Regions from separate parts of the Streptomyces sp. NPDC021356 genome, predicted to be linked through region 3. Evidence: riboswitches for the same ligand, from Rfam matches in the RefSeq annotation. Region 3 holds a riboswitch; each other region holds the start of a gene.
What was found. A riboswitch is a leader RNA that binds a small molecule or an ion and turns the genes downstream of it on or off. The one in region 3 is predicted to bind cyclic di-AMP.

Region 1 (7,325 bases), on a different contig from region 3:
ACGGTCACGCTCTCCAAGTCACTGGGCAGTCAGGGCGGAGCGGTGCTCGGGCCCGCCCGGGTGATCGACCATCTGGTCAACACGGCACGGACGTTCATCTTCGACACGGGGCTCGCCCCGGCGGCGGCGGGAGCGGCCCTGGCGGCGTTGCGCCTGCTGAGCCGCGAGCCGGAGCGCGCGGCGCGGGCGCGGGCGGTCGCGACCGAGCTCCACACGCGCCTGACCGCCGCGGGACTGCGGGCGGTGCGCCCGGAGGCGGCGGTCGTCTCCGTGCGTGCGCCGTCCCCCGAGGACGCCGTGCGCTGGGCGGCGCACTGCCGCGCGGCGGGCCTGGCCGTGGGCTGCTTCCGTCCTCCTTCCGTGCCCGACGGCGTCTCACGGCTCAGGCTGACCGCCCGCGCGGACCTGTCCGCGGCGCAGATCGAACGCGCTGTACGAGTGATCGGCGAGACGCGACCATGAGTCGGCGGACACGGCCGTGGGTCGCCGGAGGGGAGAAGCCCGGGACGCGCCCGGGCGCTGCCGTGAGGGTGATCAGAGCCGGCGGGCCGCGGCGGTGAACTCCGCCCAGCTCCCCGTGGAGAAGAGCAGCGCGGGTCCGTCCGGGGCCTTGGAGTCGCGTACGGCGAGCAGCCCGGCGTACGGCTCGGCGGCAGGCCGGGCTGTCTCGACGCAGTTGTTCGCTCCCGTGCTGTAGCTGCTGCGCAGCCACCGCACGGCGTGCAGATCGGTCGTGGAAGGTACGGTCCGAGGCAGAGCAGACATGGTGCCTCCTTGACGTTTGACGTGGTCGCGCGCCGTCACCTGTCCTGGCGCATCCCCGCGATGAAGTCCAGCGAGTCCTCGATCGACAGGGCATGGAACCGAAGGGTGTCGAAGGCCTCCGTGTAGGCCTCCAGGTCTTCTTTCCGTTCGAGATGGAAGCTACGCGTCAAGTGGTCAAGAACGACCACATCCAGATCAGAAGTGTTCGAAAATGAGAAGATGACGAAAGGGCCGGTCACGCCGATGTGCGCCCCGGCGGCGAACGGCAGGACCTGCAAGGACACTTGGGGCAGCCGCGCCGCCTCGGTCAGCCGCTCCAGCTGCCGGGCCATGATCTCGGGGCCGCCGACCTCCCGGCGCAGCACCGCCTCGTCCAGCACCGCGTTCAGCGTGAGCGGCCGGTCGGACCGCAGCACGGCCTGACGGGCCAGCCGCACCTCCACCAGCGCGTCCAGCCGGTCGTCGTCGAGTCCGTCCACGGCGGCCCGCGTCACCGCACGGGCGTACTCCGGTGTCTGGAGCAGCCCGGGGACGACCGAGGTCTCCAGCGTGCGCATCGCGCTCGCCTGTGACTCCAGACTGATGAAGTCCCGGTACGTCGGGGGCAGTACGCCGCGATAGGCGTGCCACCAGTGGTGCCGGCCGTCGCCGTCGTCGGAGCCCGCCAGCACCAGCAGCAGTTCCCGCAGCTGGGAGTCGCGGACCGCGTAGGCGTCCAGCAGTAACCGCACATCGGCCGGTTTCACCCCACTGGCGCCGGTCTCGATCCGGCTCACCTTCGACTGGTGCCAGCCCACGAGCCGGGCCGCCTCGCCGCTGGTGAGACCCGCGCCGGTGCGCAGGCTGCGCAGTTCGGCTCCGAGCTTGCGGCGGCGCACCGCGGGACCGTGCTGCATGGGACCGGCTCCTCACTACTTTCCCGGAAGGGTGTCAAATACGGTCTCCCGTCGCAGAGTTCACCGCTTCGAGGGACAGATATATGCACATCTCGGTGGATCGCCATCCGGGACCGGCCCGGTGGTGGCAATCTGGCGGCGAACCACCAGTCCGGGACCGTACTCGAAACCATCCGCTCCGTGTCCAACCGCGGTCCCGCGGGAAAGGGACGACGTCGCCATGGCAGACCACCTGGAAGCATCCGTCACTCTGCCGAGCGATCCCGCCTCGGTGGCGGTCGCCCGAAGCTACGCGGTCGGCACGCTGGCGGAGTGGGGCCTGCCGTCGGAGACGGACACCGCGGACACCGTGCGGCTCATCGTCTCGGAACTCGCCACCAACGCCGTACAGCACACCCTCGGCCAGTCGCCCACCTTCAGGGTGGACCTCGTCCTCGACCGCGACGAACAACTGCGCATCGGGGTCACCGACAGCCACCCGCGGTTCCCCAGACGACTGCCGGCCGCTGTCCAGCAGGACAACGGCCGGGGCATGGTGATCATCCGGTGCCTCACCGCGGAGTGCGGCGGCAGGGTGACCGTGCGGCCCACCCGTGAGGGCGGCAAGACGGTCAGCGTGGACCTCCCGTGGCCGGTGCGCCCCCAACCGGTCACGGCGGCGGGACGGCAGGAGCCCTAGGCGTACGGCCCTGTCGGCGGCTTCGTCGGTGTCCCCGACCGCCGCCCGGGGGCGGTGGCGACGCCCGCCGGGACCGCCGCCGCTTCCCGGGCGGGTCAGCTGACCCGGCCGTACCAGACGCTCCTGGTCCAGATCTTCTCCAGCTTCACCACGTCCCCGGTCTTCGGGGCGTGCCAGATCCTGCCCGAGCCGGCGTAGATGCCGACGTGGTAGACGTACGAGCCGGAGTGGAAGAACACCAGGTCTCCGGCCCGGCGGCTCCTGGAGGAGATGTGCCGCGACTTGTTGTATTGCTGCGCGGCCGTGCGGGGCAGCTTCTTGCCCGCCCTCTTGAAGGAGTACAGCGTCAGACCGGAGCAGTCGAACCTGCGCGGGCCCGTTGCGCCCCACTGGTAAGGGGAGCCCTTCTTGGACGCCGCGATCTGCAGCGCCTTCGTCGCCATGGTCGCGGCCGAGGCGTCGGAGGCGACGCCGGGCACCACGATCGAGCCGCCGACGGCGGCGAGGGTCAGGGCCGAGGCCGTGCCGGCCCGGGCCATGAGCGACGGGACACGATTGAGCGCAGTCATGCGCAACCCTTCGTCAGCCGCCTGTGAAGGATGACCTGTCGGATTCGGGCTGGCGAAGTAGCCCGGCCGCCCGCAAGCGGCTTCACCCCAAGGGCTGCTCGGCCCGGTCATGGTGTGACCGTGCCGGCGACCCGTCGTGCTCGGGTCCTCCACTCCTGCCGATCCACTTCCGTCGACCGGTCATCCGGGCGGCGGCAGGACTCGGCGTCCGCCCGGACCGCCCCGCCGTTGTGGCGGGGGCTTGTCGTCAGACAGGGATCTTCACCTATGGATGTCAGAAAATCCCAACGGAACGGGTCCTTTGTGCTGTTACTCACCACTCGCCCGTTCGGGTGGACGGTCGTGCGCTCGAACAACTGTCCGTGCACCCCGCAAGCCCGGGACCAGCAGCGGAAGATGTCGTTCCGCCATCCGGGAACGCGCGCCGTGCAACCCGAACGGCCCTGGAAAAAGAACGTTTGCCTACGCCGAAAGGAGGTACACCATTTGGGCCGTTTCGGCCCTCGTCCGCCGCAGGTGCCGGGGCCCTGCGGCGGACGGGTCCCGCGCCGCCCGCCTCCGGTCGTGCGCGCGGCCCTCATGCAGCAAGCTGGAGGCGGAACTCCGGCCGTTCGACGACCCAGGGGATCTCCATGGCGTTCTTCGCGATGTCCAGGCGGCACCCGCTCCAGCCGCTGTCCGTCACGGACCTGGTGGCGGAGCACGAGCGGCTGCACGAGGAGATCGACCAGTTGCAGCGCGCCCTGACGTCGCACGCCGTCATCGACCAGGCCATCGGGGCGCTGGTGGCCGTCGGGCGCGTCCCGCCGGACGGTGCCTGGCGGGTCCTGCGCGAGGTCTCGCAGCGCACCAACACGAAGGTGCGCACGGTCGCCGAGCACATCCTGAAGTTCGCCCAGGGCGGTGCGCTCTCGGACACCGAGCTGGAGGAGCTGAGGCGGGCGCTCGACCGCCAGGCCGCACGCGGGTCCGCGCGCCGCTGCGCGCCCTGAACAGCCCCGAGCCCTCCCGGCGCGCCGCTCCCTCCCCGCGCCCCGCCCGCGCGCACAGCGCCCCGCCCTGCCCGCGCGCACGGCGCCCGCAGGGCGCGCGCCGAACCGGCTCCGCTGAGCGGAACACCGTACGCCGGTTATCGGATTGGCAAAGAAGGTCAACAACCCCTGTTCTCAGACACCTCACAGCCGGAAGGATCCGCCGTACTCGATTCGCAACGATGTACGGGGAGGTCCCACTTGAGGGTCATGAGACCGAAGAACCGGGCTGTCGCGCTCGGTTCGGCCGGCGCGCTGGTGACGGCGACCCTGATAGCCGGCGCCGTGGCGGCCCCCGCGGCCAGCGCGGACAGCCGCCACGGCCAGGATCGTGAGGCCCGCGGCGCGGCGATCGCCGCGGACCGCGCCGCCAGGACCGGCATCGACTGGCAGGACTGCCCCGCCGACTGGGGGCTGGCCAAGCCCATCCAGTGCGGCTACGTCTCGGTGCCGCTCGACTACGCGCACCCGTACGGCAAGCAGATCAAGCTCGCCGTCGACCGCATCGGCAACACCGGCACCAAGGGTGAGCGCCAGGGCGCCCTCGTCTACAACCCGGGCGGACCGGGTGGCTCCGGCCTGCGGTTCCCGGCCCGGGTCACCGCCAAGAACCCCGTCTGGGCCAATGTGGCCAAGGCCTACGACTTCGTCGGCTTCGACCCGCGCGGTGTCGGCCACTCCACGCCCATCTCCTGCGCGGACCCGCAGGAGTACGTGAAGGCGCCCAAGGCGGACCCGGTGCCCGACTCCGAGGCCGACAAGCGCGCCCAGCGCAAGCTGGCCCGCGAGTACGCCGACGGCTGCTACGACCGCACCGGCCGCGCGATGCTCGAGCAGATGACGACGCCGAACACCGCCCGCGACCTGGACGTCATCCGCGCCGCGCTCGGCGAGAAGAAGATCAACTACCTGGGTGTCTCCTACGGCACCTACCTCGGGGCCGTCTACGGCACGTTGTTCCCGGGCCACGTGCGCCGGATGCTCGTCGACAGCGTCGTCAACCCGGCCCAGGAGAACATCTGGTACGAGGCCAACCTCAACCAGGACATCGCCTTCGAGGGCCGCTGGAAGGACTGGCAGGACTGGGTCGCCAAGAACGACGCCAGCTTCCACCTGGGCACCAACCGCGCCGCCGTCCAGGCCAAGTGGCTCCAGCTGCGCGCCACCGCGAAGCAGCACCCGATCGGCGGAGTGGTCGGCCCGGCCGAGCTGCTCGGCTTCTTCCAGACCGCCCCGTACTACGACTCCTCCTGGGTGCCGGTGGCGACGGCGTTCAGCAAGTACTTCGCCGGTGACGCCCAGCCGCTGATCAACGCCGCCGCCCCCGACATGAGCGACATCGCGGGCAACATCGCCACGGAGAACAGCAACGCGGTCTACACCGCCGTCGAGTGCGCCGACGCCAAGTGGCCCACCAGCTGGCACAAGTGGGACCGGGACAACACCCGGCTCAACGCCCAGTACCCGTTCCTGACCTGGTCCAACGCATGGATGAACCTGCCGTGCGCCACCTGGCCGGTCAAGCAGCGGACCCCGCTGGACGTCAAGACCGGCAAGGGTCTGCCGCCGGTCCTGATCGTGCAGTCCACACGCGACGCCGCCACCCCGTACCCGGGCGCCGTCGAGCTGCACAAGCGCTTCAAGGGCTCCCGGCTGATCACCGAGAAGGACGCGGGCTCCCACGGCGTGACCGGTCTGGTCAACCCGTGCATCAACGCGCGGGTGGACGCCTACCTGCTCACCGGCGAGGTGGACCGGGCGGACGTGACCTGCGGTCCGCACGCGACGCCGAAGCCGTAACACCGGGCACCGCGCGCGAAGGGGCGGCCGGATCTCCCGGCCGTCCCTTCGGTACGTCCGCCACACCGCCGGCCTGGCCCCCGGCCGCCGGTGAGCGGGTCAGCGGGGCCGCGGGAACCTGCGTTCCCTGCCGCTCTCGGCGACGGCGGCCTGCTCGGCCTTGGCCACGGCCGCGTACTGATCGACGTACTCCTGCCCGGACAGGGACAGGACGGCGTACATGATCTCGTCGGTGACGGCGCGCAGGATCGCCTTCTCGTCCTCCATCCCGGCGTAGCGGGAGAAGTCCAGGGGGCGGCCGAAACGGATGACCACGGGGTGGATCCTCGGGACGACCCGGCCCGGGGGCTGCGCCTCGAACGTGCCGATCATCGCGCAGGGGATCACCGGCACCCCGGCCTTGAGCGCCAGCACCGCGACACCGACCTTGCCCTTGTAGAGGCGGCCGTCGTGCGACCGGGTGCCTTCCGGATAGATACCGAGGAGTTCGCCCCTGCCGAGCACCCCGAGGCCCTCACGGACGGCGGCGCGGCCGGCCTCCTTGCCGGACCGGTCGACCGGGATCTGCCCGGCGCTGCGGAAGAACGCGGCGGTGAGCCGGCCCTTGAGGCCGGGGCCGGTGAAGTACTCGGCCTTCGCCAGGAAGGTGATGCGCCGCTTGAGGATCGCGGGCATCAGGAAATGGTCCGAGAAGGACAGGTGGTTGCCCGCCACGATGGCCGGACCCGTCTCCGGCACGTGCTCCAGCCCCTCGATGCGCGGCCGGAAGAACAGCCTCAGCAGGGGACCCAGCAGGACGTACTTGAGCAGGTGGTAGAACACGGCTCGCCCCTCACTCACAGGCCCGCGCGCGTCCGCGGCCGTCCATGACCGCGTCCGGCGGGACGCATCCCGGCCCTCCGACTTTACTGACGCACGGTCAGCCGGGTGCCCCACACGGACGGACCGATCGCCGTGGAGTTCGCGGGCAGTCGGGTGAGGAGCGGATCGCGGCACTGCTCGGCATGCCGGGCGGGCCCCTGGCGGACGCCTGTCCGCTCACCGGAGGGCGCACGGCGGCTCCTGCGGCGCGGTGCCTGCCGGGTGCCGCCTGCCCGGCGTCGTACCGTGGAGGGCATGGCTCCTCCGCTTCCCGGTCCGCTGGAGCACCTGGCACCGCTGCTCAGCCATTACGGCTACCTGGCCGTCGGTGGCGTCGTCCTCGTGGAGGACTTCGGCATCCCCGCACCCGGCGAGACGATCCTGATCGCGGCCGGCGTCTACGCCGGAGCGGGCGAGCTGAACGTCGTGGCGGTGGCCCTGATCGCGTTCGCCGCCGCCGTCATCGGTGACAACATCGGCTACCTGATCGGCCATTTCGGAGGACGTGCCTTCGTCCACCGCTGGGGCAGGTACATCTTCCTGACGCCGAAGAGGTTCGAGGCGGCCGAGCGGTTCTTCACCCGGCACGGCGGCAAGATCGTCACGGTGGCCCGCTTCATCGAGGGGCTGCGCCAGGCCAACGGCATCATCGCGGGCACCACGGGGATGCACTGGCTGCGCTTCCTCGCGTTCAACGCCCTCGGCGCGGCCCTGTGGGTGGGGC
Region 2 (7,325 bases), on a different contig from region 3:
TCCTCGGCGAGGTCGAGGGCCGCCTCGATGTCGGCCCTTATGGCCGCGATCTGCTCCTCGGTGGGCGGGTCGCTCACCACGCCGCCCCGGACCAGGTGACGCTCGGTCATCCGGACGCAGCCCACGTCCACCGAGCGGGCGGCGCGCACGCGGTCGCCGCCCACCACGAACTCCGTGGAGCCGCCGCCGATGTCGACCACCAGGAACGGCTTGGCGAGGTCGTCACGCCCCGTCAGTTCCTTCGTCGCACCCGTGAACGAGAACTCCGCCTCCTGGTCGCCGGAGATGACCTCGGGCTCGACACCGAGGATGTCCACCACGCCGCGCACGAACTCGTCCCGGTTCTCGGCGTCGCGGGAGGCCGAGGTGGCCACGAAACGCAGCCGCTCGGCGCCGTACTCCTTGATGACCTGCGCGTACTCACGGCAGGCCGCGAAGGTGCGCGCCAGCGCCTCGGGGGCGAGCCGGCCGGTGCGGTCGACGCCCTGGCCGAGCCGCACGATCGTCATGCGCCGGTCGAGGTCGGTCAGTTCACCCGCTGCCGGATTCGCGTCCGCGACCAGCAGACGGATGGAGTTCGTACCGCAGTCGACGGCGGCGACCCGGGTCACTGGCTCTTCTCCTCGTGATCCTCGTGGTCCTCGTGATCCTCGGGCACCGTCACGCACGGGCCCTTCCGCCACCACTCGGGCAGCATCGCGATGGCCTCGTCGCCCAGCGGGTTCACGCCCGGTCCGGCGGCCAGCGAGTGCGCCACCAGGACGTGCAGGCACTTGACCCGGTCCGGCATGCCGCCCGCGCTCGGAAAGCCCGTCAGCTCCTCGATCGCGTCCCGGCGCCGGACGTAGTCCTCGTGCGCGGCCCGGTAGGCCGCCGCCAGCTCGGGGTCGGCGGCCAGCCGCTCGGTCATCTCCTTCATCACGCCGTCGGCCTCCAGCGTGCCGATCGCCGACGCGGCCCGCGGGCACGTCAGGTAGTACAGCGTCGGGAAGGGTGTGCCGTCGGGCAGCCGCGGGGCCGTCTCCACGACGTCCGGCTGCCCGCACGGGCAGCGGTGCGCGATCGCGCGCAGCCCGCGCGGCGGCCGTCCGAGCTGCTGCTTGAAGGCCTCGACGTCCGCGTCGGTGGGTTCGGTGCGCGGGGTGGGCGGCGGGGGCGTGTCCATGCCTGTGGGGAAATCTCTCTGTCGGTTCACTGGTGGGCGGCGTCGGCCTTGTCGACCCCGTACCAGACGTTGGTGTACCAGGGGCGGCGGGCCGCCCCCTGTTCGGCGCGGGACCGCTTGACCGGCCCCGGCTCGACCATGGTGTAGCCGGTCTCCCCGGGGAGCACGTAGTGCAGCCGCTGCCGGATCTGCTGCTCGGCGTAGGCGTCGTCCCGCCAGCGCGCCTTCAGGTCGCGCAACTGCTCGACCCGCTGCTGGGCCTGCGCCTTCTGCCGCCTGAGGTCGGCGATGTCGGCGCGCTGGGCGACGTACTGGCGCATCGGGTACGCGAGGGCGACCACCAGCGAGCACACGACGAGCGCGAGCAGCGCGGCGCGCCCGGTGAGCCGGGAGCGGCGGGCCTGCCGCCGGGACTGCGAGCGGTAGACACGGGCCGCGGTCTGCTCGCCGAGCACCCTGAGCCTGGTCGCGGTGGAGAACCGGTCCCGGTCCTTCACGGCCATCGTCGCGCCTCCCGTTGGTCACCTCGTACGTGCCGCACACGCGCGTACGTCCCCGGACACGGTACGGGACCGGGTGCGGGGACGTACGGACGACTGGCGAAGCCTCACCCTTTGCGGCTCGGCCCGGCCGTGGCGCGGCTCAGCCCTTCAGGCGTGGTGCGGCTCAGCCCTTCAGGCGTGGTGCGGCTCAGCCCTTCAGGCGTGGTGCGGCTCAGCCCTTGAAGCGCGGGAAGGCGCTGCGGCCGGCGTACACCGCGGCGTCGTCGAGGATCTCCTCGATGCGCAGCAGCTGGTTGTACTTGGCGACGCGCTCGGAGCGGGCCGGGGCGCCGGTCTTGATCTGGCCGCAGTTGGTGGCGACGGCGAGGTCGGCGATGGTGACGTCCTCGGTCTCGCCGGAGCGGTGGGACATCATGCACTTGAAGCCGTTGCGCTGGGCCAGCTCGACGGCGTCCAGGGTCTCGGTCAGCGAACCGATCTGGTTCACCTTCACCAGCAGGGCGTTGGCGGTGCCCTCCTCGATGCCGCGGGCCAGGCGCTCGGGGTTGGTGACGAACAGGTCGTCACCGACGATCTGGACCTTCTCGCCGAGGCGGTCGGTGAGGACCTTCCAGCCGTCCCAGTCGTCCTCGAACAGCGGGTCCTCGATGGAGACCAGCGGGTAGGCCGCGACCAGCTCCTCGTAGTACTCCGTCATCTCGGCGGCGGAGCGCTCCTTGCCCTCGAAGAGGTACTTGCCGTCCTTGTAGAACTCGGAGGCGGCGACGTCGAGGGCCAGGGCGATCTGCTCGCCCGGGGCGTAACCGGCTTCCTTGACGGCCTCGAGGATGAGGTCGAGGGCCTCGCGGTTGGAGCCGAGGTTCGGGGCGAAGCCGCCCTCGTCGCCGAGGCCGGTGGCCAGACCCTTGTTCTTCAGGACCTTCTTGAGGGTGTGGTAGACCTCGGCGCCCCAGCGCAGGGCCTCGGAGAAGGACTCCGCGCCGATCGGGGCGATCATGAACTCCTGGATGTCCACGTTGGAGTCGGCGTGCGAGCCGCCGTTCAGGATGTTCATCATCGGCACCGGAAGCAGGTGCGCGTTGGGGCCGCCCAGGTAGCGGAAGAGCGGGAGGTCGGAGGCCTCGGAGGCGGCGTGGGCGACGGCGAGCGAGACGCCGAGGATGGCGTTGGCGCCGAGCGAGCCCTTGTTGTCGGTGGCGTCCAGGTCGAACATGGCCTGGTCGATCAGGCGCTGCTCGGTGGCGTCGTAGCCGACCAGCTCCGGGCCGATCTGCTCGATCACGGCGAGGACGGCCTTCTCGACGCCCTTGCCCTGGTAGCGGTTCGGGTCACCGTCGCGCAGCTCGATGGCCTCGAAGGCGCCGGTGGATGCGCCGGAGGGGACGGCGGCACGACCCGTGCTGCCGTCGTCGAGGCCGACCTCGACCTCGACCGTGGGGTTGCCTCGGGAGTCCAGGATTTCCCGGGCTACGACGACGTCGATGGACGGCACGAGCATCTCCTTCGTGGATGTGACGCTGAAAGTGCGGGGCGGCTGCCTTGCGGCGGTGCCTTGCGACTAGAGCCTAACCGTCCCGGGCCGCCGACCGGCCGACCGACCGTCCCGTGGACAGGGTGACGGTACACATTGTTCCAGCACGGAACAAAGGGCGTGGGGACGAGGACACGAACGGAAAGTGAAAAAGCCCCGCCCCGGTGCGTACGGGGGAACACGCACCGGGGCGGGGAGCCCGTGGGGACGGGGGGGACCCCACGCGGCCTCCATGATGGGGGCCGCGCCTGGGGAGGGCCTGGGGTCCTGCTAGCGGGCCGCTGTCACTTCAGGTGCAGCTGCTGGCCCGGGTAGATGAGGTCGGCGTCGTCGACGATGTCCTTGTTCAGGTGGAACAGCTTCTCCCAGCCGCCCTGCACGCCGTGCTCGGCGGCGATGGAGCTGAGGGTGTCACCGGCGGCCACCTTGTACTCGCCGTCGCCCTTCTTGACCTTCTTGCCGGTCGGGGTGGTGACGGTCTTCTTCGGGGCCGGACGCGTCTCGGAACGGTCGGCGGCACGCTGCTCGGTCGAACGGGTCGAGGTGCTGCTCTTGGAGCTGCTGGAGCTGCTGCTCGACGAGGACGACGAAGAGGAAGAGGAGGAAGAGGAGGACGACGAGGAGCTGCTGCCGCCGCTGGAGGAGGCGCCGGACAGGCCCTTGCCGCAGACCGGCCAGGCACCCTTGCCCTGGCCCGCGAGCACCTTCTCGGCGACGGAGATCTGCTGCGACTTGCTCGCCAGGTCGGCGCGCGAGGCGTAGGCGGTGCCGCCGTACGCGGCCCAGGTGGAGTTGGTGAACTGCAGGCCGCCGTAGAAGCCGTTGCCGGTGTTGATGGACCAGTTGCCGCCGGACTCGCACTGGGCGACCGCGTCCCACTCGGAGGAGGTGGCGGCGGAGGCGTTGCCGGCCGCCATCAGCGGGCCGGCGACGGCGACGCCGGTGACACCGGCGAGTGCGATGGCGCGGGTGGCCTTGGACGGACGACGATGCTTGCCCTTGCCGGAAAACAGCATGGAAGGATCCCCTCACCGACGCCTGCGAGGTGAGCTGTCGGGTTCGGGCCGGTTGAGTTGCCCGGCCGTGCCTTTGGGGAGGCACGGCTTCACCCCCAGCCGCTCCGGTCGACTTCCCGGCGCGGCACTTACCTTGGGTCCCCCGCTCCTGCCTACGGCGCTCGAAGCGACGACTGTTCCCGTACGGCCGCTGGCAGGATTCGGCGTTGCGGCAGCCGGGGCTCGCGGTGGCGAGCGGTCATGACCGTAGACAGGTGATCCGCCGGATTTCAAAGACGATCAGGGCTTCTGAGACTCATCCCACACTTTCATCGAATGGGACATTCGGCGCGAAGTGTGACCTGAACTCGCCTTATTTTTGGGCGTTTTCGGTGGGGACATCCAGGCTCTGACCGGCGACGATGTGGTCGGGGTCGGCGCCGACGGCGCCCTTGTTCGCGTCGTAGAGGGCGTGCCATCCGCCGTGGAGGTCAAGGGAGTCGGCGATGGACGTGAGGGAGTCACCGGTGCGGACGGTGTAGGAGGCGGCGGAGGCGGTGTGCGCGGCGCCTCCGTCACGGGAGGCGTGCCGGCCGCCCGTCGCGCCCGTACGGCCCTCCGTGGCCCCTTCGTCGGCGCTGCCGCCGCGATGCCGGCCGCCGCCGAGCGCACCGGTGTCGACTAGGGCCGAGGAGCCGGCGGTCTGCCTGTAGTCGTCAGCGGAACCGGAGTTGTCGTGACCGACGGTGTCACCGGCACCCGCCGAGGGGGTGCCCTCGGGCGTCCCGTCAGCGTGGGACGTGTCGGACTTGGACCAGTTGCCCTGATTCGGAGATGAAGGGTCCGAAGAATCCGAGGAGCCCGAAGAGTCTGAAGAGTCCGAAGGGGAAGGCTTCGTGGTGGAGTCGCCCGGGGCACCGGTCCCGTGCGACGAGCCGGCGGTCCCGCGGGGGTTCGCCGAGGAGTCGGACGAACCGGACGAGTCGTCCGTACCGCTCTGCGTATCGTCGGACAGCCCGGGGTCGTTCACGCCGGAGCTGCCGGAACCGCCCGAGCCGTCGGAGTCGCCGGTTCGGCCGGTGTCGTCGGAGGAGCCGGACGAGCCCGACGTGCCGGATGTCCCGGTCGATCCGGTCGATCCGGTGGAGTGCGACGAACCGGAAGACCCGGTGGAGCCGTTCGAGCCGGACTTCGAGTTCGAGGACGACGAGTCGCCGCCCACGCCCGTGTCGACATCGGCCGCACCGGAGCTCTTGGTGAGCCCGGTGAGCAGACCGCAGGTGTGCCAGGCGCCGGGCCCGCGGTCGGCGAGGATCTTCTCGGCCACGGCTATCTGCTGGGAGCGGCTGGCCTGGTCGGCGCTCGACGCGTAGGAGAGGCCGCCGTACTTCTCCCAGTCGTCCTGGGTCAGCAGCAGGCCGCCGGAGTAGCCGTTGCCGTTGTCGGCGCTCCAGGAGCCGCCGGTCTCGCACTGGGCCACCTTGTCCCACGTGGTGCCGTCGGCCGCGCTCGCGCCACTGGCGGCGACCAGCGGGATGGCGATGGCCGATCCGGTCACTCCGGCGGCGACGATGAGGGCCGGAGCCTGACGGGGGCGACGGTGACGACCGTTCCCGGAGAGCATGCGGAGACCTTTCGCGCGACAGCAGTGACCGCGCGGCGGCGGGGCGGGGACGCCCCGGCGTCACGCTGATGGGTGAAAGTATCGGGTGACGATCACTTGTCACAAGTTAATGCCGCGCAGATCACGTGAACATCACATAGTTGAGCGTGTGTCATCTTTACTGCTGCCGACACGGGGTGTAGAGCCCCACGGGGATCTTTTTCCGGCCACTGTCAGGCGGGCGGTGCCGGGGTGAAACGGACAGGCAGGGTCCGCAGTCCGCGCATGATGAGCCCGCCGCGCCAGCGCAAGTCGGCAGGGTCCGCGTCGAGTTGCAGGTCGGGCAGCCGGGTGAGGAGGGTGGCCAGCGCGGTCTGGCCCTCCAGGCGGGCGAGCGGGGCGCCCAGGCAGTAGTGGATGCCGTGGCCGTAGCCCAGGTGCTGGTTGTCGCGGCGGCCGAGGTCCAGGGTGTCGGGGTGGGCGAACCGCTCCGGGTCGCGGTCGGCGGCGGCGAGGACCACCAGCACCGGATCGCCCGCGGCGACGTCCTGCCCGCCCAGGGTGAGCGGCCGGGTGGCGAACCGCCAGGTGGCCAGTTCCACCGGCCCGTCGAAGCGCAGCAGCTCCTCCACGCCGGTCTCCAGGAGGCCGCTGTCGCCGCCGGCCAGGGACGTCTGCAGCCGCTCCCGCTGGCCGGGGTGGGTGAGCAGGGCGTACGTGCCGTTGCCGATGAGGTTGACGGTCGTCTCGAAACCGGCGAACAGGAGGATGAAGGCCATCGCGGCGGCCTCGTTCTCCGTGAGGTGCTCGCCGTGGTCGGAGGCGCGGATGAGGCCGGAGATGAGGTCCTCGCCCGGGGTGGCCTCGGCGGGCAGGGCCTCGCGCTTGCGGTGGATCAGCTCGGCCAGGTAGCCGCGCATCTTCTTCACCGAACGGGCCACCCCGCCCCGGGGCCCCTTGCCGTGCCGGATCATCATGCCCGCCCAGTCCCGGAAGTCGTCCTGGTCCTCGCGCGGGACGCCGAGCAGGTCGCAGATGGCGTAGATGGGCAGCGGGAAGGCGAACTCGTGGATGAGGTCGGCGGTGCCGCGCGCCGCGAAGGAGGCGATGAGACCGTCGGCCAGCTCCTGCACGCGCGGCGCGAACTCGGCGACCCTGCGGGGCGTGAACGCCTTGCTGACCAGGCGGCGCAGCCGGGTGTGGTCCGGCGGGTCGATGTTGAGCAGATGCGTCATCAGCTCGGCCTTGCGCTCGCCCGGGATGCCCGTCTTGCCCTTGGCGTGCGCGGGCTCGTCGTGGTGGGCGGGGTTCTTGGACAACCGGGAGTCGGCCAGGGCCTGCCGGGCGTCGGCGTACCGGGTGACCAGCCAGGCCTCCACTCCGCTGGGCAGCCGGGTCCGGTGCACGGGGGCGTGCTCGCGCAGCCAGGCGTACGCGGGGTAGGGGTCGCTCGCGAATTCCCAGGTGAAGAGAGGGGGCGGGGTAGTGGCGGAGGAGGGGGTGTCCGGCTGGTCGTGCATGGGGCGAC
Region 3 (7,325 bases):
CGACGGACTGGGAGCCGTACGCCGAACAGATGCTGGACGTCCTGACCGCCCACCCCGCCTTCGAGAACACGCGGCCCGACGGCGGTTACGCGCCCCGCCCCGCCTTCCGCCCGCTGACCCGCTTCGAGGGCCAGGGCCTGGACAAGGGCCACCCCGTGAACGACCTGCTCTTCCGGCGCGTACCGCACGGCGACGAGCACCCTGCCGAACGCCCCGCCCGGCACTCCGGTCTCGACTGACGCACCACCGCACCACCGCACCACCGCGTCCCGGCCCCGGCCCCGGGACGCGACCGCCAATCCCGAACGCCAGTACCCACCGCCGGCCCGGTCCTCGGTCCCGGCCGCTGGTCCCGGCCGCCGGTCCCTGCCGACGCGACGCGGCACCATCGCGATCGTCCCCTTCCCTCGTTAGGGTCAATGACGTGGCCACCTGTCCCCCGTACCCGACGTATCCCAGCGGTCCTCCGCCCATAGCCGACGGCCGGCCGCGGCACGCGCACTGGTGGCACAGGCGGTGGGTGCGCTACGGCGCCCTCGCCGCGCTGCTCGCGCTGTCCGGGCTCGTCATCCTGGCCCTGGTCCGCCGGCAGACCGGCACGGAAGGGTTCCTGGTCGGTCTCGGCCTGGCCGTGCTGCCGGTCCCGCTGCTGACGGCCGCCTTCCGCTGGCTGGACCGGGTCGACCCCGGCCCCTGGCGGAACATGGTCTTCGCCTTCGCCTGGGGCGCCTGCGCGGCGGCGCTGATCGCGATCGTCGCCAACAGCTTCGCGACCAAGTGGATCGCGACCGCGACCGCCGACCCGGTGGGCGCGGACACCCTCGGCGCGACCGTCATAGCGCCGGTCGTGGAGGAGTCCGCGAAGGCCGCCGCCGTCCTGCTGATCTTCCTCTTCCGCAGACGCGACTTCACCGGCATCGTCGACGGTGTGGTCATCGCCGGGGTCACCGCGACCGGCTTCGCCTTCACCGAGAACATCCTCTACCTCGGCACCGCCTTCGGCACCGACCAGATGACCGGCGGCCAGGGCATCGCCTCCGTCACGGCGGCGACCTTCTTCGTGCGCGTGATCATGTCGCCGTTCGCGCACCCGCTCTTCACGGTCTGCACCGGCCTCGGCTTCGGCCTGGCCGCGCTCGCGGGAGAACGCCGGCGCCGGCGGCGCCTGCTGCTGCCCCCGGCCGGGCTGCTGCTCGCGATGGGCATGCACGCGTTCTGGAACGGCTCGTCGACCTTCGGCCGGTTCGGGTTCTTCGCGGTCTACGGCGGCTTCATGGTGCCCGCCTTCGGGCTGCTGACGTGGCTGGTCGTCTGGACCCGGCAGCGGGAGCTGCGCACCATCCGCGAGGAACTGCCCGCGTACGCCGCCGCCGGGTGGCTCACCCCCGCCGAACCGTTCGCCCTCGGGTCGATGCGGGCGCGCCGGCTGGCCCGCGAGTACGCCGGCCGGCACCTCGGCAAGCCCGCGGCGCGGACCGTCGCGCAGTACGAGGCCTACGCGACCTCGCTGGCGTTCCTGCGCCGCCGGGGGCGCCTCGGGCGGGCCGGCGCCGACTTCGGCGTGCGCGAGCGGGAACTGCTGCACGAGCTGTGGCGCAGGCGCGAGGTGGCCCAGCCCGCCCTGGACCACGCGGCACGGATGACCGCACCGCCGGTACGCGTCTTCGCGGCGCCCTGGCCGGCGTACGGCCTGTACGGCTACGGGCACGGGCACGGGCACGGACAGCCTCACGGCCGCCCGCCGCTTCCGTACGGGCAGGGTCCGTACGGGCAGCAGGGCCCGTATGCGCAGCCTTCGTACGGGCAGAGTCCGTACGGGAGTCATCGGTAAGCCGCGGGCCGTGAGACCGCGCAGCCAGGGGGCCGTGGGCCGCGAGGCTCAGGCAGATGCCTGGGTGAGCCGCGCGACCTCTTCGTCCGTGAGGTCCAGCTCCGCCACCGCCAGCAGGGCGGGGAGCTGTTCCACCGTCCGGGCCGAGGCGATCGGGGCGACCACCGTCGGCTGGGCCGCCAGCCAGGCCAGGGCCACCGTGGCCACCTCGGCGCCACGGGCGCGGGCGACCTCGTCGAGCGCGGTGAGGACCTTCTGGCCGCGCTCGGTCGCCAGGTGCTTGGCGGCGCCCCCGGCGCGCGGGCTGTCGACCGTCGCGCCCGGCCGGTACTTGCCGGTCAGGAAGCCGGAGGCCAGCGCGTAGTACGGCACGGCGGCGAGGCCTGCCCGCTCGGCGAGGTCCCGCAGGCCGCCCTCGTAGGTGTCACGGGAGACGAGGTTGTAGTGCGGCTGGAGCGCCACGTACCGCGCGAGTCCCTCGCGCTCGGAGAACTCCAGCGACGCGGCCAGGCGCTCGGCGGAGATGTTGGAGGCGGCGATGTGCCGGACCTTGCCCGCCTTCACCAGTTCGTCGAGCGCGCCGATGATCTCCTCGACGGGCACCTCCGGCCGGTCGAAGTGCGTGTAGTAGAGGTCGATGTGATCGGTGCCCAGACGCTGGAGGGAGGCGTCGGCCGCGGCCCTGATGTTGGCCGCGGACAGGCCCTGGAAGTCGGGGTGCTGGCTGACCTTGGTGGCGATGACGACGTCGGAGCGGTTGCCGCGCTCCTTGACCCACTTGCCGATGGTCGTCTCGGACTCGCCGCCGTGGTTGCCCTCCACCCACGCCGAGTAGGAGTCGGCGGTGTCGATGAAGTTGCCGCCGGCGGCCGTGTAGGCGTCCAGGACCGCGAACGACCGCGCCTGGTCGGCGGTCCAGCCGAAGACGTTGCCGCCGAGGGCGAGGGGGAAGACCTCGAGGTCGGACGGGCCCAGCTTGCGCAGAGAAGTCATGTCTCACATCAACGACCAAGGCGGAGCGCTCCATTCCGCGCCCCGCCGGTGGCCGGCGCAAAGCTTGCGCAAACCACCCGGTCGGAGCGTCAGGGAGCGAGGCCCTTGCCCTGGAGCCACGCCATCGGGTCGATGCCGGCGGCCTGGCCGTCGGGGTGGACCTCCAGGTGCAGGTGGGGACCTGTGACGTTGCCGGTGGCGCCCACCCGGCCGATGACCTCGCCGGTGCTCACCTTCTGGCCGGCCGTGACGTTGATCGACGACTGGTGGCAGAACCACAGCTCGGTGCCGTCGTCCAGGGTGAGGACCGTGCGGTACCCGTAGGCGCCGGCCCAGCCCGCCTCGGTGACGGTGCCGCTGTGGACGGCCTTGATCAGGGTGCCGGTGGGCGCGGCGAAGTCGAGGCCGGTGTGGTGCCCGGAGGACCACATGGAGCCGGCCTGGCCGAAGGTCGAGGTGAGGGTGTACGAGGAGGTCGGCAGCGTGTACTGCTTGGCGAGGGTGGCCAGCCGCGCCGCCTCGGCCTTCTTCCGGGCCTCCTCCTCCGCCTTCTTCTTCGCGGCGGCGGCCTTGACCTCGGCCTCCTCCTTCGCCTGGGCGGCGGCCTGCTCGGCCTGCCGGGCGGCCTTCGCGGCAGCCGCCGCCTCGGTGGCCGCCCTGGTCTTCGCCTCGGCCTGGTTCTGCTGCTGCTCGGCCTGGGCCATGATGCGGTTGCGCAGCGCCTCGCCCGCGTCGGAGGCGCGCTGCGCCGTCGTCCCGGTGGCTTCCGTCGCGTCGGTCGCGTCAGCCGCGTCGGTCGCGCCGGCCCGGGCCGCCGTGACGTCGCTGAGCGCGGTCGCGGAGCCCTCGGGGCCGTCGTGGCCGGAGCCGTCGAAGAGGGCGCCCACGGCGGGCAGGCCGTGCAGGTCGGGGAGATCGGGCAGGGCGATCGAGACCGGCGGCTTGCCGGTGTTGGCGCTGGCCATGCCACCCGCGCCGACGGCCGCTATGACGCCCACGCCGAGCACGGTGGAGCTGCGGGCGAGCCCGCCGCCGCGCGGCTTGGCGACCCGGTGCCGGCCACGGACGGGACGGAGGGACTCCTCGGTGGGGTTCCACTCCTCCCAGGGGCCCTCGTCGGGGCGCCGGCCGCCGTAGGCGAAGGACTCGGTGCGCTCGCTCGGCACGGACGGGGCTTCTGAGGCAGGCCGGTTGGACGCCACGCGGGCGTGCTCCTTTCCTTCCGTCTCGCCTACCGGGTTAGCTGACGGGTTCGGAGCGGGAAGGTCTCCTACGCGCGTCAACCAGCCGTGTGCGTACGGCGGATGGCGCCCGATTCACCCCAAGTTGGTGGTTCCCCGGTTCCCTCGCGGGATTCGGCGCGCGCGCACGGAGCCGCCTCGGGTGACGGCTGGGACGACCGCGCTGCGTTATCGAACGTTAATAGACTCGGGGCTCCGATTCCAAGCCGCCCGGCTTGATCATTAAACCTTTTTGGCCAGGATCTACGTCTCACAGGTGATGAAACCGGGGCAAGTTGACTGGATTTCAGGCCACTCAAGGGCCCTGTCGAGCCCGGACACCTGCAGACGTTCTACTGATGGTGTGTCAGTTGTTATGCGGACGGGGACCGCTCGCTCACGACACGTGACGATGACTCGCGTCGATACCCGGGCCGGTACCCGGGGCGGTAGCCGGGTCGATACCCGGGCCGGTAGCCGGGGCGATGTCTCGGACCGACAACCCGGGCCGATGACCCGGCGGCCGGAGAAAACACTCAGGGCCGGAATTCTCATCGAATTCCGGCCCTGAGCCTTCAGTAGCGGGGACAGGATTTGAACCTGCGACCTCTGGGTTATGAGCCCAGCGAGCTACCGAGCTGCTCCACCCCGCGTCGGTGAAACCAGTGTACGCCATCCTGGGGGTGGAATGCACACGCGTGCACACGCGTCACAGCAGGTGGCGGTTGGGCGCCTTGGCCCGGCCCTCGAACTCCGGCAGGACGACGACGTCCGTGCCCTCGCGCGCCAGGACCCCGGTGCCGTCGGCCGCCTTGACGAACGTGTCCGGCTCCCGCCAGGCCGTGACCACCCGGCGTACCCCCGCGTCCAGAATCAGCCGGGCGCACGGTCGCGGCCGGGAGGCGCGTCGGGCGCACGGTTCCAGGCTGCTGTACACCGTCGCCCCCGGCAGACGCGGGTCCGCCGGGTCGATCTTCGCAAGCGCGGCCTCCTCCGCGTGCACCACCGGATCGCCGGCCTCGCGCGAGTGGCCGCGCGCCAGCTCGGTGCCGTCGGCGGCCACCACCACCGCGCCCACGCTGAACGCCGTCCGCGACGGCGGGCACTCCCCGGCCAGCTCGCACGCGATCCGCAGCCAGTGCCGGTCGGCGGGGGCGGCGTCGCCTCCGGCGCCGGGTTCCGTGGGCTCGTAACGCATGAGGACGACGTCCCCGAGGGCCCGCGTCTCCACCAGCCGCAGCCGCCCCCTCTGGTACGCGCCCGGCCCGAACAGCCGCGGTGCCCGCGGGTCTCCCACCAGCAGCGGCGCAAGCACGAGCTGCAGCTCGTCGGCGAGGTGCAGCTGGAGCAGCTGGGTGTGCACCGTGCCGCCGCCCTCGACCATCAGCCGGCGGACCCCGCGCACGTCGTGCAGGTGTGCCAGCAGCCGCCGCCAGTCGAGTTCGCCGCCCAGCGACACGACGGAGACGGTGCCGGAGCCGGTGTCAGTGCCGGCGCCCACGCTCGTACCGGTGCCGGGGAGGCCCGCACGGCGCAGGCGTTCGGCGCCCTCGTCCGTCGTGTAGACGGCCTTCTCGCCGCCCGTCTGGAAGAAGCGCGCCCGCGGGTCCAGCTCCCCGGAGGCGCTGACCGCGACCTTCAGCGGATGCTCCGGCCGGCCTGCCGCGAGTCGGGCCGCGCGCCGCTCGGGCGAGTTGACCAGCAGGCGGGGATTGTCGGCGCGCACGGTCCCGGCCCCGACCAGGATCGCGTCCGCGGAGGCCCGCACCGCGTCGACCCGGTCGAAGTCGGCGGGGCCGGACAGCAGGAGACGGCTGGGGCCGGTGTCGTCCAGGCAGCCGTCCAGGGAGACGGCGGCGGACAGGAGGACGTAGGGGAAGGGCATCGGCGCGCTCTCTCTCGGCGACGGACGGGCTCGCAGGCGTGGGGGCGCCTCGGGCTTTCTACCAGCCCAGCCCGTACGGGAGCGTGCCCTCGGACCGGAGACCGAGGACACCTCGTCAGTCACCGGGTCGGTCACCCCGTCGGTCACCCCGTCCAGCGTCCCGAGGTGAAGGTGACCGCGAGGACGACCGTCAGCGGTGCCACCACGCCGACGTAGGCCTCCTTCACCCAGCGCCGCCGCAGGCTCCAGTGGGCCAGGCCCGTCCACAGCGGCCACCAGAGCAGGGTGGCGCGCGGCACGGAGAGGTACCAGTACGACGTGCCCAGCGCCCACAGGTTGAGCGCCACGAACACGGCCTCCGGCCAGCGACGGTGGACCAGCAGCACGGCCAGCAGCGCCACGCCGACGGCCATGGCGGCCAGCTCCAGCTGGAACTCGACGGCGTACCCGGTGCTCTGGAGGTGGCCGAAGGCGTTCTTCCAGGTGTTGCGGAAGGCTTCGGCGGGGCTGTGGAAGTCGCGGTACCAGCCGCGTTCCTCGGCGTGTTTCCAGGCCATCCAGTCCCCGGTCCGCACCCGCAGGTAGACGGTGTACGCGGCGGCGGGCACCGCCGGCAGCAGGCACCAGCCCAGCGGGCGCAGCCGCCGGGGCAGCGAGGGGCGGGAGGGGCCGCCCGCCCGGCCCTGTGCGCGCACGACGATCAGGAGTTCGACCGCGATCGCGGCGGCCAGGAACAGGCCGCTGATCCGCACGGTGGTGGCGGCCGCGCCGAGGAGAGCGGCGAGCGGCCAGTTGCGGTGCTTGGCCGCGAGCCAGGCCGGGAGGGCGAAGGCGAGGAAGAGCGCCTCGGTGTAGCCGGCGGCGAGGAAGACCGCGGCGGGCGAGAACAGCAGGAGGGCGGCGGCCCGCGGACCGGAACCGTCGCCGGCCGGCCGGCCGAGTCCGGCGATCCGGGCCAGGGCCACCACGGCCACGGCGCCGCTCACCAGGGAGATCAGCAGCCCGGCCACGGTCCAGTTCGGAACGACGGTGTGGACGGCGCGCAGCGCGAGGGGGAAGCCGGGGAAGAAGGCGACCCGGTTGTCGTGCGGGGGATCCAGGCCCGGGAACGGGTCGAAGTAGCCGTACTGGGCGATGTGCTGGTAGTGCACCCAGTCCCACTGCTCCCAGCGGGACAGCCAGGTGGCGGGCGTCTTGTCCGAACCGGCGGCGGGGGTGAGCCAGGCGCTGGCGTAGGCGACGAGCCACAGTCCCAGGCGGGTGAAGAGGTACAGGCGCAGTACGCGCAGGTCGGTCGGGGTGAGCCGGCCGGTTATTCGCCGCAGCAGCGGCCCGCCGGGCGGGGCGGACCGGGTGGCGGCGGCCGGGTCCGGCGCGGGGGTGCCGCCCGCCCGAG
Region 4 (7,325 bases), on a different contig from region 3:
CCCGCGGGCAGGTCCGGGGCCCGCTCCCGCAGGTGCGCGCGGGCCAGACCACGGCGGCGGCGGGCCTCGGCCAGTTCGCGGCCGAGCATCGCGGTGGTCCAGGCGGCGCCGCACGCAAGCAGCAGGGTGAGGGCGGCGGCCCAGGCCGGCGCGACCGACAGGTCGTAAGCGGCGGTCACCGCGGGCGGTGCGGGGGCGAACACCCGGTCGCGCACGGTGTGGAAGACGGCCGCCGCGCCCAGCACCAGGGCGGCCAGGCAGCACAGCAGGACGGTGGCCACCAGGCACTGCCAGACCCAGAGTGCGACCACGGGTTCCCGCTCGGGCCACTCCGCCCGGGTCAGAGCGCGGGGAACCGGCACGGCGGCCGTCAGAGCGACGGCGCTCAGCAGGAGCAGGCAGACGGTCATGCCACGGTCTCCGGTCCTGATCGGAGGTGGGCGGATGTCGGGTCGTGCGGTGGGGCGTGATGGGCGGTGCGGTGCGTGGTGCGGTGGAGCGGGATGTGGCTGTGCGGTGCGGTGCGTGGTGCGGTGGAGCGGGATGTGGCTGTGCGGTGCGGTGGAGCGGGATGTGGTGCGGGGCGTGCTGTGCGGCATGCGATGCGGTGGTGCCGGGAGCCGGGCCGCGGTCGTACCGGCGGGTGGTTCGCGGTGGTGCCGTGCGGACCGTGCGGGCGTGGTGCGCGCGCCGGTGTGGTGCGCGCGCCGCGCGGCCTACCCAGTATGACGGGGACGGGCCCCACGAGTCATGGTCCGGCGGCAACCGACCCGCACGGCATCCGCAATGACGGCTACGGCGTCACCCCGCCACGATCCGCCCCGTCACCTCTCCCAACCCCACCCGGGTCCCGTCCGCACCCGGGGCCCACGCCGACAGCGTCACCACGTCCCCGTCCTCCAGGAACGCACGCTTGCCGTCCGGGAGTTCGAGCGGTTCACGGCCGTTCCACGTGAGTTCCAGGAGCGAGCCGCGCTGGGCGGGCTCCGGTCCGCTCACCGTGCCCGACCCGTACAGGTCGCCGGTGCGCAGCGAGGCACCGTTGGCGGTCATCTGGGCCAGTTGCTGGGCGGCCGTCCAGTACATGGTGGAGAAGGGCGGTTCGGACACGACGTGGCCGTTGATCGCGATGGAGATCCGCAGGTCGTAGCCGCCGGGCTCCTCCCCGGTGTCGTCCAGGTACGGCAGCAGCCGGTGCGTGCGGTGCGGTGGAGCCAGCCGCGCGTCCTCCAGGGCGTCCAGCGGAGTGATCCACGCCGACACCGACGTGGCGAACGACTTGCCGAGGAAGGGGCCGAGCGGGACGTACTCCCAGGCCTGGATGTCCCGTGCCGACCAGTCGTTGAGCAGACAGAGCCCGAAGACGTGCTCGCGGAAGTCCGCCAGGGCCACCGGCTGTCCGAGCCGCGAGGGCACGCCCACCACGAAACCGACCTCGGCCTCGATGTCCAGCCGGACGGAGGGCCCGAAGACGGGGGCGGGGTCGGTGGGCGCCTTCCGCTGTCCCGAGGGGCGTACGACGTCCGTGCCCGACACGACCACCGTGCCGGAGCGGCCGTGGTAACCGATCGGCAGGTGCTTCCAGTTGGGGGTCAGCGAGTCCCCGGCGTCGGGGCGGAAGATCTGGCCGACGTTGCGCGCGTGGTTCTCGGACGCGTAGAAGTCGACGTAGTCCGCGACCTCGAACGGCAGGTGGAGCGTGACCGAGGACAGTGGGTGCAGGAACTGTGCCACCGTCTCCTGGTGGGCGGGCACGGTCACCCACGCCGTCAGCGCACGCCGCACGTCCGACCAGGCGGTGCGGCCCGCGGCGAGCAGCGGGTTCAGGGTGGGCCGCGCCAGCAGGGCGGCGTAGGGGGAGCCGAGCGCCAGTGCCGCCGCGCCCGCGTCGAGGACGTGGTCGCCGAGCCGGACGCCGACGGTCCGTTCCTGCGATCCGGCGCGGGAGAAGACACCGTAGGGAAGGTTGTGTGGACCGAAGGGGTCGCCCTCGGGGACCTCGAAGGGGGGCATCGGGTTCTGCCTCTCTTTCGTGTGCCGTGCGTTCCGTGGGGCGCAGGCGGCGGCCGGGCCACACGGTCATGTGGTCGCGCCACACGTTACGGAAGAGGTGCCGTCTTGGGCAGGGGACAAAGAGTCCGCAATGTCTGGATTGGGCTTGCCGGGGCGGTCAATTGCGCCTCAGTGCCCTTGGAGACGGACGGGGCGGGCGGGGCGAACGGGGTGGGTCCGTCCCGCAGGAGGACGAACTGTGCGCGGAGCACGGCACCCCGAGCCCGACGGCCACCTTCCCGCAGTCGTACGACGGCACCGTGGCGTTCGCCGAGAAGGCGCGCTCCCGTTGGCGGCCACCCGGCCACCCGGCCGTCACCCGCCACCGACCCGGCCTCACCACCCGGCACCGACCCGGCCCCACCACCCGGCACCGCCGCCGCATGGGCGCGGCCCACCGGACACGACGCCCCGTTCCCGTGCGTCACCCGCGTGGCGGATGATCCGTATTCTCTGATCATGCCCGTTCGCCTCGCCCCCGCCCTCATCGCCACGGACCTGGACGGAACGCTGCTGCGCGGCGACGACACCCTGTCCGAGCGTTCCCTCGCCGCGCTCGCGCGGGTGGCGGCGGCGGGCGCCCGGCACCTCGTCGTGACCGGCCGGCCGGCACCGAGGGTGCGGTCGCTGCTCAAGGACCTGGGGTGCACGGGGCTCGCGGTCTGCGGCCAGGGCGCGCAGCTCTACGACGCCGGGGCGGACCGCCTGCTGTGGTCGGTGACGCTGGACCGGGAGACGGCCGAGACGGCGCTCGGCAAGATCGAGGCCGAGGTGGGCGAGGTGTACGCGGCGGTCGACCAGGACGGGGTGGACGGGCGCACGCTCATCGAGCCCGGGTACCGCATGCCGCACCCGACCCTGCCCGCCCAGCGGGTGGGGCGGCGCGACGACCTGTGGCGCGCGCCCATCAGCAAGGTGCTGCTCCGCCATCCCGGCCTGTCCGACGACGAACTCGCGGAGGCGGCCCGCGGTGTGGTCGGTTCCCTCGCCACGGTCACCATGTCGGGCCCGGGGACCGTGGAACTGCAGCCCCGCGGCATCACCAAGGCGACCGGTCTCGCGCTGGCCGCCGGGCGTCTGGGGCTGGGGCCCGAGGACACCCTCGCCTTCGGGGACATGCCGAACGACATCCCCATGTTCCGGTGGGCCGCCCGCGGGGTGGCGATGGCCGACGCCCACCCGGAGCTGAAGGCGGTCGCCGACGAGGTCACCACGTCGAACGAGGACGACGGCGTGGCCGTCGTCCTCGAGCGACTGTTCACCTGACTCGGTCGGCTCAGTACGCGCTGTAGACGTTGTCGATGGAGCCGTAGCGCGCGGCTGCGTAGTTGCAGGCGGCCGTGATGTTGGAGACCGGGTTGTAGATGTCGAACGACGTGCCGGCCACGTGGTAGGCGTTGAAGGTCGGCTGGATGACCTGGAGCAGGCCCTTGGACGGGATGCCCGCGGCGGCGTTGGAGTCCCAGTTGTTGATGGCCATCGGGTTGCCGGACGACTCGCGCATCACGTTGCGGTAGATGCCGTTGTACGTGCCGGGGATGCCCTTCTGGCCCATGATCGCGAGCGACTCGCGGATCCAGCCGTCCAGGGTGTTCGGGTAGGCGACGCTGCTCGCCGCCGTGGCGGTGGTCGTGGCCGTCGTGGTGGTGGCCGCGGAGGCGCTGGCGGCGCCGATCAGGGGCAGGGCGAGGACGGCGGCACCCGTGCCGGAGACGGCGAGGGTGCGGACGAGGCGAGCGGTGCGGGAACGGCGGTGACCGTTTGCGTGCATGGCGGATTCCTCTCCGTCGCCTGCGAGGTGAGCTGTCGGGTTCGGGCGGGGAGGTGCCCGGCCGCGCCCCGGAGGGCGCGGCTTCACCCCGAGCCGTTCCGGCGCGGCGTACGACGTGGGACGACGTACGCCGCTCCGGCCCGGCGACTTACCTGGGTCCCCCGCTCCTGCCATGAGTGGTTCGGTCGATGGATATCGGGCGGTGGCAGGATTCGGCGGTCCGCCCGACTGGCCGGGAACGTATGCGAGAGCACATGTCCCGAACAAGTACCTGATTCATACATCGCCCTAGTTGACCTTGTTCTGGGGTGTTTCGGGTGCTTGATCCTTTGCATTCGCCAAGGGTCAACTGGCTTGCGGAGGAAGGGGAGTGGGGGGTGTCCGGGGGGTGATGGGTCGGCGGTGCGAGCGTGACTCAACTCACGGAATAATCCACTGAGGAGCATTTACGGCCAAGAGGAATTGAAATACCAATAGGGGTAAATCGGACTCGCGGTGGTGAGGGTGAAGCGGAGGGGAGGGGGAATCGGGAACGAGGGTGTGGTGCGGGACGTGATGCGAAGGGTGGAAGGGTGACGGTCGTCACGCTTGGTGAGGCCGTGGCCCTGTTCGTACGTATGTATAGGCGGGGGCGGGTTCCGGGGAAGGGTGAGAGCAGGGAGGGGGCCGGGTAGGGAGGAGGGAGTCGATAAATATCTGTTCATATGTGGTGATCGAAAACATATCGGTCGTGATCCGATACCACCTGGCCTGTATCGGTGGGCGCTATCGGTGATCGAAACGTGACCGGATACGCTGACTTGAGTGATGGCAGCGACCTATCGACAAACCGTGTAACGCCAGCAGACACCAGCAGACAGGAGACCCCTCGTGACCGTCGTCGGGCCGTTCGGGCTGAGCGTGCGGGACCAGGCTCTCGAAGCCGATGTCCAGGCCGGGTTGGCGGCTGTCGAGGAAGGGCTGCTCGAAGCCACCAAGAGCGAGGTCCCGTTCATCACGGAGGCCGCTCAGCACCTCGTCAAGGCCGGCGGGAAGCGGTTCCGTCCGCTGCTCGTGATGCTCGCGGCCCAGTTCGGTGACCCGTACGCGCCGGGGGTCGTGCCGTCGGCCGTCGTCGTGGAGCTGACCCACCTGGCCACGCTCTACCACGACGACGTCATGGACGAGGCCGCCGTGCGGCGCGGAGTGGCCAGTGCGAACACTCGCTGGGGCAACTCGGTGGCGGTGCTCACCGGCGACTTCCTCTTCGCCCGGGCCTCGCAGATCCTCGCCGACCTCGGCCCGGAGGCCGTCCGGGTGCAGGCCCTGGCGTTCGAACGGCTGGTCACCGGGCAGATCCTGGAGACGGCGGGCCCGCAGGACGGCAGGGACCCCGTCGAGCACTACCTGGACGTACTGGGCGGCAAGACGGGATCCCTGGTGGCCGTGTCGTGCCGGTTCGGCGCGATGATGTCCGGGGCCGACGAGACCGTCGTTGACGTGCTCACGCAGTACGGGGAGCGGCTCGGCGTCGCCTTCCAGCTGGCGGACGACGTCCTGGACATCGCTTCCGACTCCCACGAGTCCGGCAAGACACCCGGCACCGACCTGCGCGAGGGCGTCGCGACCCTCCCGGTGCTGCGGCTGCGCGAGCGCGCGGCGCGGCTGGGGCTGGCCGAGGACATCGCCCTGTGTGAACTGCTCGACTCCGACCTGAGCGACGACGCGCGGCACGCCGAGGCGCTGGCGGCGCTGCGCGCGCATCCGGCTCTGGAACAGGCGCGCCGCGACACCGTCCGGTACGCGGAGGAGGCGCGGGCCGCACTGGCGCCGCTGCGCGAGTGCGACGCGAAGGCGGGGCTGCTCCAGCTGTGCGACGCGGTCGTGCACCGGGCCGGCTAGCCGGGCCCGGACCTCCAGGGGCCACCGGCTACCGGCCACCACCGGCCCGGCCCCGCTCACCTGGGCCGGAGGGCGGCGTCTCCACCCCGACCCCTACGGGGTGGTGGAGACTCCGCCCTTGTGTGTCATACCGCAGAGGTACACGGAGTTGGCTCCGGGGTCTGACGCTTTCGCGCGGCCGATTTGGTCAGATGGAAGCACGGACCACACCACTCCTCACCGATTCGGGTGAGAATGGCGGCTTGGGGTGGGAGAAGTGCACACGGGCAGCCGCCGCCGACGACGGAGGTAAGGCACACATGGCACCGTACGAATCCGACGACAGCAGGGACGCCGCGGAGGCCGACGGCAGGCACTCGGTGCGCCGCAAGGCCGCGCGCTACGTCGTCCCGGTCGCGGTGGTGGGGGTGGCGGCGGCGACCATCGGGCTCGTCCCGGCACTCGCCGACTCCGGCGACCCTCACCTGCCGAAGATCACCGCACAGCAACTGATCGAGAAGATCGCCAAGTCGGACGTCGAGCGACTGTCCGGCACGGTCAGGATCACCACCGACCTCGGCCTGCCGAACCTCGGCGGCCTGGAGAGCAGCCTCGCCTCCGGCGCCGTCAAGGGCGGCGGCGACGGATCGTCCGCCGATCCCACCTCCAAGCTGACCGGGCTGATCTCCGGCACGCACACGCTGCGCGTCGCCGCCGACGGACCGGACCGGCAGAAGCTCTCGCTGATCGAGAACGCCGCCGAGTACAACCTCATCCACAACGGCAAGGACATCTGGGGCTACGACAGCAAGTCCAACGAGGTCTACCACGGCACCGCCGCCCAGGACGGCGCCAAGGGGAAGGACCGGAAGGTCCCCGCCACGCCCAAGGACTTCGCCGACGAGGCCCTGAAGTCGGTCGACGACACCACCTCGGTCACCGTCGACGGCACCGCACAGGTCGCCGGGCGGGACGCCTACAAGCTGGTCATAGAGCCCAAGCACGCCTCCGGCACCACCGTCGGGGCGATCAGTATCGCGGTGGACTCCAAGACCGGGATGCCGCTGAAGTTCACGCTGACCCCGGCGAGCGGCGGCGCCGCCGTGGTCGACGCGGGCTTCACCCAGGTCAGCTTCGCCGCGCCGGCCGCCTCCACGTTCGACTTCACCCCGCCCAAGGGCGCGAAGATCACCGAGGAGAAGGACGACAAGGCGGGCGAGCACGGGCTCAAGCCCGGCGCCCCGCACCAGGACTTCACCCCGCCCAAGGACTTCTCGCAGGACAAGGGCCTGGGCAAGGACGGCGTGAAGGTCATCGGCAAGGGCTGGAACTCCATCGCCGCCTTCGACACCGGCGGCAAGGGCGGCCTCCCGACGAGCCACTCCGGCAGCGGTGACCTGAGCGGCTTCCTGGGCTCGCTCGGCGACCACGTGAGCGGCAAGTTCGGCAAGGGCACGGTCTTCTCCACCCGCCTGGTCAACGCTCTGATGACGGACGACGGCAAGGTCTACGTCGGAGCCGTCACCAAGGACGCCCTGGTGAAGGCGGCGAACACCGGGCGGTGAGCACGCCGGAGACTCGACGGAGCGGGGGAGCCGATGGACGACGCGGACGGCGGGCGCGCCCGTGAGAGCGGCGGCGG

Region 1: another riboswitch for cyclic di-AMP. It lies ahead of AB0G56_RS18240 (C40 family peptidase); the one in region 3 lies ahead of AB0G56_RS34140 (M23 family metallopeptidase).
Region 2: another riboswitch for cyclic di-AMP. It lies ahead of AB0G56_RS32870 (transglycosylase family protein); the one in region 3 lies ahead of AB0G56_RS34140 (M23 family metallopeptidase).
Region 4: another riboswitch for cyclic di-AMP. It lies ahead of AB0G56_RS40915 (transglycosylase SLT domain-containing protein); the one in region 3 lies ahead of AB0G56_RS34140 (M23 family metallopeptidase).

Annotation. Positions count from the first base shown of each region.
Region 1 covers NZ_JBFACU010000012.1:97,374-104,698, forward strand. The annotation lists gene AB0G56_RS18220 (8-amino-7-oxononanoate synthase) at 1-462, shown strand, start outside; gene AB0G56_RS18225 (DUF397 domain-containing protein) at 535-765, opposite strand; gene AB0G56_RS18230 (helix-turn-helix transcriptional regulator) at 801-1,661, opposite strand; gene AB0G56_RS18235 (ATP-binding protein) at 1,882-2,340, shown strand; gene AB0G56_RS18240 (C40 family peptidase) at 2,436-2,909, opposite strand; cyclic di-AMP (ydaO/yuaA leader) riboswitch at 2,913-3,126, opposite strand; gene AB0G56_RS18245 (ANTAR domain-containing protein) at 3,542-3,901, shown strand; gene AB0G56_RS18250 (alpha/beta hydrolase) at 4,151-5,740, shown strand; gene AB0G56_RS18255 (lysophospholipid acyltransferase family protein) at 5,840-6,562, opposite strand; gene AB0G56_RS18260 (DedA family protein) at 6,857-7,325, shown strand, end outside.
Region 2 covers NZ_JBFACU010000033.1:16,373-23,697, reverse strand. The annotation lists gene AB0G56_RS32890 (Ppx/GppA phosphatase family protein) at 1-611, opposite strand, end outside; gene AB0G56_RS32885 (DUF501 domain-containing protein) at 608-1,165, opposite strand; gene AB0G56_RS32880 (septum formation initiator family protein) at 1,192-1,668, opposite strand; gene eno (phosphopyruvate hydratase) at 1,880-3,160, opposite strand; gene AB0G56_RS32870 (transglycosylase family protein) at 3,484-4,215, opposite strand; cyclic di-AMP (ydaO/yuaA leader) riboswitch at 4,220-4,385, opposite strand; gene AB0G56_RS32865 (transglycosylase family protein) at 4,568-5,818, opposite strand; gene AB0G56_RS32860 (cytochrome P450) at 6,031-7,317, opposite strand.
Region 3 covers NZ_JBFACU010000036.1:19,859-27,183, forward strand. The annotation lists gene trmB (tRNA (guanosine(46)-N7)-methyltransferase TrmB) at 1-239, shown strand, start outside; gene AB0G56_RS34130 (PrsW family intramembrane metalloprotease) at 425-1,831, shown strand; gene AB0G56_RS34135 (aldo/keto reductase) at 1,880-2,824, opposite strand; gene AB0G56_RS34140 (M23 family metallopeptidase) at 2,914-4,026, opposite strand; cyclic di-AMP (ydaO/yuaA leader) riboswitch at 4,038-4,195, opposite strand; tRNA gene AB0G56_RS34145 (tRNA-Met) at 4,624-4,697, opposite strand; gene AB0G56_RS34150 (dihydrofolate reductase family protein) at 4,754-5,929, opposite strand; gene AB0G56_RS34155 (mannosyltransferase family protein) at 6,073-7,325, opposite strand, start outside.
Region 4 covers NZ_JBFACU010000069.1:8,369-15,693, reverse strand. The annotation lists gene AB0G56_RS40930 (M56 family metallopeptidase) at 1-410, opposite strand, end outside; gene fahA (fumarylacetoacetase) at 802-2,013, opposite strand; gene AB0G56_RS40920 (HAD family hydrolase) at 2,512-3,318, shown strand; gene AB0G56_RS40915 (transglycosylase SLT domain-containing protein) at 3,329-3,823, opposite strand; cyclic di-AMP (ydaO/yuaA leader) riboswitch at 3,828-4,020, opposite strand; gene AB0G56_RS40910 (polyprenyl synthetase family protein) at 4,694-5,704, shown strand; gene AB0G56_RS40905 (DUF2092 domain-containing protein) at 6,004-7,248, shown strand; gene AB0G56_RS40900 (ABC transporter ATP-binding protein) at 7,282-7,325, shown strand, end outside.